Linked DNA regions of Aromatoleum aromaticum EbN1. The protein of the gene in region 1 interacts with the protein of each later gene in a pairwise test. Links are inferred from orthologs where the notes say so. Each region holds a gene or a part of one and is shown in the gene's direction. Other genes may lie near its edges. The genes, in order: EBN1_RS11775 and EBN1_RS18330.

Region 1 (3,284 bases):
TGTTCGCGTACTCGTCGATCGAGCACATGGGCCTGATGACGTTCGCGTTCGGCCTCGGCGGCCCGATCGCGAACTTCGCCGGGCTGCTGCACATGACGGTACATGCGCTGGTTAAGTCGGCGATCTTTTTCGCCGTCGGCCATGCGGCGCAGAAAGCCGGCTCGCAACTGATGGACGACATCCGCGGCCTGCTGAAAGTGAATCCGACCGTCGGCTGGGCACTGATGCTCGGCACGCTCGCGATCCTCGGCATGCCGCCATTCGGCGTATTCGCGAGCGAGTTCCTGATCCTGACGACGGCGATGCGCGAGCTGCCGTGGGCGACGCCGTTCCTGCTCGTCGCGCTCGGCGTCGCCTTCGCGGCGATCTTCGGCCACGTCCAGCCGATGGTGTTCGGCGAAACCTCGCTGCGCCCGCTCCCGCATCCGCCCGCGCTGCTGCCGGTGTTCGTCCATCTCGGGCTCGCGCTGATGCTCGGGCTCTACATCCCGCCCTGGCTCGACGGCTGGTACCGCGAGGCCGCGCGCATGATCGGAGGCTAGAGTGAAACGACCCCCACACTCACTTTGTTCGCGAAGGGCCGGCTTTGCACAGCCGGCCCGTTCGGCAGGCACGGCGCAGTGCGCCGCGAAACCCCTGCCTCACCCCCCCGAGGGGGCGCAGGCCTCCCTTGGGGCGGCCCGGCGGGAGACCTGACATGCAATTTTCCGGACTCGATTGCCGCTTCGAACGGCTCGCTGCGCCGCTGCCGATGCATCGCGCCCGCGTCGATGCCACGCAGTGGAGCGCGCTCGCGCTCGCGGTCGCCACAGCGAAAGGCCGCCTCGTGAGCCTGTGGGGCAGCGACCGGCGCGCGATGGGCGACGGTTTTGCGGTGGGGGCCGCGTACGCAACCGCGGAAGGCTTGCTTTGGGCGGAGCTCGGACTCGACGTCGTGCGCCCGGCTTACCCGGACATCTCGCGCTTCTTCGTCCCCGCAGTCCGCATGCAGCGCGCCGCACACGACCTCGTCGGCATCGACGCCGAGGACAGCGGGGACTCCCGCCCGTGGCTGCGCCACGGCGCGTGGCCGGCCGACTACTTCCCGCTGCGCATCGAGAACACCGGCCAGGAGCGCTTCGCGCCGCAGCCCGACAACTACCCCTTCGTCTTTGTCGAAGGCGACGGCGTGCATGAGATTGCGGTCGGGCCGGTGCATGCCGGCACGATCGAGCCGGGGCATTTCCGCTTCTCGGTCGTCGGCGAGAAAGTGCTGCGCCTCGAGGAGCGGTTCGGCTACACGCACAAAGGCATCGAGCGCCGCTTCATGGGCATGGACATCGACGAAGGGGCGCGGCTGGCGGGGCGCGTGTCCGGCGACAGCACCGTGGCGTATGCGTGGGCCTACGCAATGGCGGCCGAGTCGGCTGCTGGCGTGGCGGTGCCGGAGCGGGCCGCGTGGCTGCGCGCGCTGCTGCTCGAGCGCGAGCGCGTCGCGAACCACCTCGGCGACCTCGGCGCACTCGGCAACGACGCCGCGTTCGGCTTCGCGCTCGCGCAGTTCTCGCGCCTGCGCGAAGACTGGCTGCGGGCGAACTTCGAGGCGTTCGGCCACCGGCTGCTGATGGACTGCATCCGCCCGGGGGGCGTTGCGCGCGATCTCGACGCCGCCGCGGCGGCGCAACTGCGTCGCGACGCAGTTGCGCTCGTCGCCGAGGTTGCCGAACTGAAGGACATCTACGACGAGCACGCCGGTTTGCAGGACCGTTTCGTGACGACCGGCCGGGTCGCTCCGGAACTCGCCGCGCGGCTCGGGCTGACCGGGCTCGCCGGGCGCGCGAGCGGGCAGGTCGCGGACCTGCGCGTGGACTTTCCGTGGCCGCCGTACGACAAGCTCGCGGTGACTGCGTCCACGCAGTTCAACGGCGACGTCGCAGCCCGCGTCGCAGTGCGCTTCGACGAATGCTTCGAGTCGCTGCGGCTGATCGACGCGCTGCTCGCCGCGCTGCCGGACGGCCCGCTCGATGCCCCGGTCGCGATTCGCGACGCGGCGTCCGGTGCCGGCTGGATCGAAGGCTGGCGCGGCGAAATATTCGTCGCGCTCGAAACCGATGCGCGCGGGCGCATCGCGCGCTGCCATTGCCACGATCCGTCGTGGCAGAACTGGCCGGTGATCGAGCACGCGAGCATCGACAACATCGTCGCCGACTTCCCGCTGATCAACAAGTCCTTCAACCTCGGCTATTCCGCGCAGGATCTGTGATGTGGCACATTCTCAAGTACATCGCCCGCCATCGCCGTCCCGGCACATCGGCCTCTCCGACCCTTTCCCCGTCGCGCCACCGGGCACACCTGATCCACGCCGACATTCTCGCGATCCTCGGCCGCGCGCTGGCGATCCGACATGTCGACGGCGGCTCGTGCAACGGCTGCGAACTCGAGATCCACGCGCTGAACAACCCCTACTACAACATCGAGGGACTCGGCATCAAGTTCGTCGCAAGCCCGCGTCATGCCGACATGCTGCTCGTCACCGGGCCGGTGTCGCGGCACATGGAGCTCGCGCTGAAGCGCACCTACGATGCGATCCCGGCGCCGAAGCTCGTCGTCGCAATCGGAGACTGCGGCTGCACCGGCGGCATTTTCGGCGAGAGCTACGCGAGCTGCGGGCGTATATCGAATGTCATCCCGGTGGACGTCACTGTTCCCGGCTGCCCCCCTCCCCCGGCCGACATCCTCGCGGGCATTCTCACCGCCCTGCGGGGCCGCCCGTCCCTTGCCGCAGGCGAGGGCACGACGCCCGATTTCACGCCCGGCTTCAACTGAACCTTGCGCTGCCGCGCGCCGGAGGACGCGGCGCGAGCGCCTGTCCGGCAAGACTGTAAGCGGATGAATACCTGCATGAGTTTTCGCCGCCGGAATGCTTCAATAGGCATACGCAGTTCATCCACTCGATCCGTCCGTCAAGTCTACGCGATGCGGCGAGGAAGGAGACAGGCCCATGGAAGAATTCGCTTCGCGCGTTTGTGCAGCAGCGACAGGCTGCGCCCCTTCGCATCCCGCGTCATGCTGCCATGATATTCAAAATGGATTGGCACCATGATCCGCGACGACACCGGCCCGGCCACTGTCGATCCGTTCTGGCCCGGCCTCGCCCCGACCGCGTACTCGGCACCGCCCAAGCGGCGGCGCGTTGCCGTCTTCGGCCTGAGCTTCCTGCTGCTCGCCGCCGCGAGCCTGATCTACGACTACTCGCGTCCCGCCGAATACCGCACCGCCGCGCGGCTGCGGATCGACATGCCGGG
Region 2 (3,164 bases), 1.4 Mb from region 1 along the record:
GCGTGACCACCACTTCGAGGTATTCACCGGGAATCACCAGCGAATCCGGCCCCGCCGTATTGCGGGATTCGAGCAGTTGCAACAGGTCGGCGTGAAGCTGCGCCTGCCCGTCGCCGTCCAGCGCCGCGAAGGCCTTGTGCGTCGGTCCGTAGTAGGTGCGGAAGACCTCGATCCAGTGGGCCGCGGAGCGGAAGCGGAAGTTGAACGACCGGCGCGCGCAGCGGATGTCGGCGGCGTGGGGGCCGAACAACTCGACGAGATACGGTTCATCGCCCCACCGCAACGGCGAGCGCAGGCCGGCCGGGGGCGGTACGTGGGCGCCGATCACGCGGAACAGTTCGCCGATCCGGCTGGTTGGCGGGCCTGCGCGACCGCTATGTCGGCCGCGCGCTTGCTCTCCTGCATGAATACCCCGAGCGCCCGTGGACGATCGAGGAACTCGGCCAGCAAGTCGGGCTGTCCCGCTCGGCGCTGCACGAGCGGTTCGTGCAGTTCCTCGGCGAACCGCCGATGCACTACCTCGCGAACTGGCGCATCCAGGTGGGTTCGCGCCTGTTGCGCGAGACCAGCCGAACCGTTGCCTCGATCGCGCTCGATGTCGGCTACGAATCGGAAGCCGCGTTTTCGCGTGCCTTCAAGCGCCTGGTCGGACTGCCGCCCGCGACCTGGCGTCGCAGCGCCCGGTGAAAAGGCTTTCTCGTGACGCTGCGATCTGCCCCGGTTACCGGTAGAGTTCGCTTCGGCTCTCCGTTAGAATCTTTCGCACGTCAGGGGGATCACATGCTGCAGATCGGTGAGATGGCGCCAGCGTTTTCATTGCCGGATGCGGAGATGGAGGTTTTCGATCTCGCCGCGGAACGCGGCAGACATCATGTGGTCCTCTATTTTTATCCGCGCGACAACACTCCGGGATGCACGCGCCAGGCGGCTGACTTCAGCGATCACGAAGAAGATTTCGCCCGTCACGACTGCATCGTGGTCGGTGTGAGTCCCGACGATTGCCTGACCCACGCCGAGTTTCGCGACCAGCACGGGTTGTCGGTACGCCTGCTTTCGGACGTCGAGAGGGAGGTCTGCCGGCTCTACCACGTGTGGCAGCCGAGGGAAGTCGACGGTGTGAAGAAGATGGGGGTGGTGCGGACGACTTTCGTCATCGACAAGGAAGGCGTCATTCGCCACATGCTCCACGACGTTTCACCCCGCGGCCACGTGGCGGGGGTTTTCGAACTGGTCAGGAAACTGCAAACAGAGAATGCACATGGAAATCGTCAAGAACAGCGTGGTAACGCTTAACTACACCGTCGTCGATCCCGACGGCAACATGATCGACGACGGTCAGCAACCGCTGGTCTACCTCCACGGCGGCTACGACGGCATCTTCCCGGCGCTGGAAGAAGCGCTGCACGGCAAGAAGGTCGGCGACCAGCTCAAGATCAAGCTGCAGCCCGAAGACGCTTTTGGCGACTACGACGAAGAACTGGTGCTGGTCGAGGAAGTGGGCCAGTTCCCCGACAACATCGAGGTCGGGATGTCGTTCGAACGCGTCAGCGACGACGGCGAAGAGGAGATGATCTACCGCATCACCGACATCACCGACATCGCCGAAGGCAAGGTCGTCGTCGACGGCAATCACCCGCTCGCCGGCACGGCTCTCGTGTTCGATGTCACCGTCGCGGGAGTGCGCCCGGCAACCGCCGAAGAACTCTCTCACGGTCACGTTCACGGGGCCGGCGGGCACCACCACTGAGGATCGGCCGATCCTGCACGAAGGGGGCCGCGCAAGCGGCCCTTTTCCTGTCTGCTCCGTTATCCTGTGACGATGACCGAAACGATCGAGAAAACCGGCTGCCCTGCTGGCGAACCCCCGTGCGAGCTGCAGGGCCCGCTGCTGGAGGTGAGCGGGCTGCGCGTGCTGATCGGGCCGGACGAAAATCCGGTACGGCCGGTCGACGGCGTGGGGTTCTCGATCACGGGCGGCGAGACCTTCGCGCTGCTGGGTGAATCGGGCTGCGGCAAGTCGATGACGGCGCTGGCGCTGCTGCGCCTGCTACCCGACGGCGGGCGCATCGCGAGCGGCGAGGTACGCTTTGCCGGGCGCGACCTGCTGCGCCTGACCGAGGCGCGCATGCGCGAAGTGCGCGGCGGGCAGATCGCAATGATCTTCCAGGAGCCTTCGACGAGCCTCAACCCCGTGATGACGGTCATGAGCCAGATCGGTGAGGTGCTCGCGCACCATCGCGGCCTCGATGGTGCATCCGCGCGCGCCGAAGCGCGCCGGCTGCTTGAATCAGTCGGGATCCCGGACGCGGGACGGCGCCTCGACGACTATCCTTTCCAGTTCTCGGGCGGTATGAAGCAGCGGGTCATGATCGCGATCGCGCTCGCCGGCGAGCCGGAGCTCCTCGTCGCCGACGAGCCGACCACGGCGCTCGACGTCACGATCCAGGCGCAGGTGCTCGATCTCCTCGCCCGCCTGCAGGCCGAGCGCGGCATGGGAATGCTGTTGATCACGCATGACCTGGGCGTGGTGGCGCGGATGGCGCAGCGAATCGGCGTGATGTATGCAGGCGAACTGGTCGAAACGGGAAATCGCAGCGATTTTTTCCGCCGCCCGTTGCACCCGTATTCGCGCAAGCTGTTCGCGGCGCTGCCGACCGACGCGCAGCGTCAGCGTCCGCTCGCGGCGCTCGGCGGCAACGTCCCGACGCTCGACCGCGACTTCGTCGGCTGCCGTTTTGCCGACCGCTGTCCCGAGGCTTTCGACGTGTGCCGCCGCGAAGCGCCGGTCTGGGAGAGGCGGGACGGGCAGGCGGTGCGCTGTCATCTTTATTCGGCTGGCCGGTTTGCGGCAGACGCAGCGATGCCGGCAGCCGAGGCGTTCTCCGACACCGCGCGGCGCACCGCGCAGGCGCCGCTGCTCGACGTGCGCGATCTGAAAGTGCATTTTCCGGTGCGAAAAGGCCTTTTGCGACGCCAAGTGGGAAGCATCAAGGCGGTCGACGGGGTCAGCCTGACGCTGGCCGCGGGCCGAACGCTGGCGCTGGTCGGCGAGTCCGGCTGCGGCAAGACGACGGCCGGCAAGGCGATCCTGCAGCTCGTCGCGCCGAGCGCCGGCGAGGTTTTTCTCGACGGCTCGCCGATCACCGGGCTGTCGCGCACGGCAC

The links.
Region 2: the proteins of EBN1_RS11775 (region 1) and EBN1_RS18330 interact in binary tests that used the Escherichia coli proteins (3 or more experiments, as listed by UniProt). The link is inferred for Aromatoleum aromaticum EbN1 from one-to-one orthologs.

Annotation. Positions count from the first base shown.
Region 1 is NC_006513.1:2,467,547-2,470,830, reverse strand. Bases 1-2,969 are described here. They hold EBN1_RS11775 (hydrogenase large subunit), read left to right. Parts: upstream 1-697; coding sequence 698-2,242; downstream 2,243-2,969. Other genes in these bases: EBN1_RS11770 (NADH-quinone oxidoreductase subunit B family protein), read left to right, coding at 2,242-2,805; EBN1_RS11780 (hydrogenase 4 subunit F), read left to right, coding at 1-542. Also shown: EBN1_RS11765 (GumC family protein), read left to right, coding at 3,079-3,284.
Region 2 is NC_006513.1:3,835,426-3,838,589, reverse strand. The notes cover bases 151-2,999. They hold EBN1_RS18330 (FKBP-type peptidyl-prolyl cis-trans isomerase), read left to right. Parts: upstream 151-1,252; coding sequence 1,253-1,747; downstream 1,748-2,999. Other genes in these bases: EBN1_RS18325 (ABC transporter ATP-binding protein), read left to right, coding at 1,820-2,999; EBN1_RS18335 (peroxiredoxin), read left to right, coding at 781-1,293; EBN1_RS18340 (helix-turn-helix transcriptional regulator), read left to right, coding at 355-687; EBN1_RS18345 (hypothetical protein), read right to left, coding at 151-328. In the rest of the region: more of EBN1_RS18345, read right to left, coding at 1-150; more of EBN1_RS18325, read left to right, coding at 3,000-3,164. UniProt on the Escherichia coli protein: Folding helper with both chaperone and peptidyl-prolyl cis-trans isomerase (PPIase) activities. Chaperone activity prevents aggregation of unfolded or partially folded proteins and promotes their correct folding.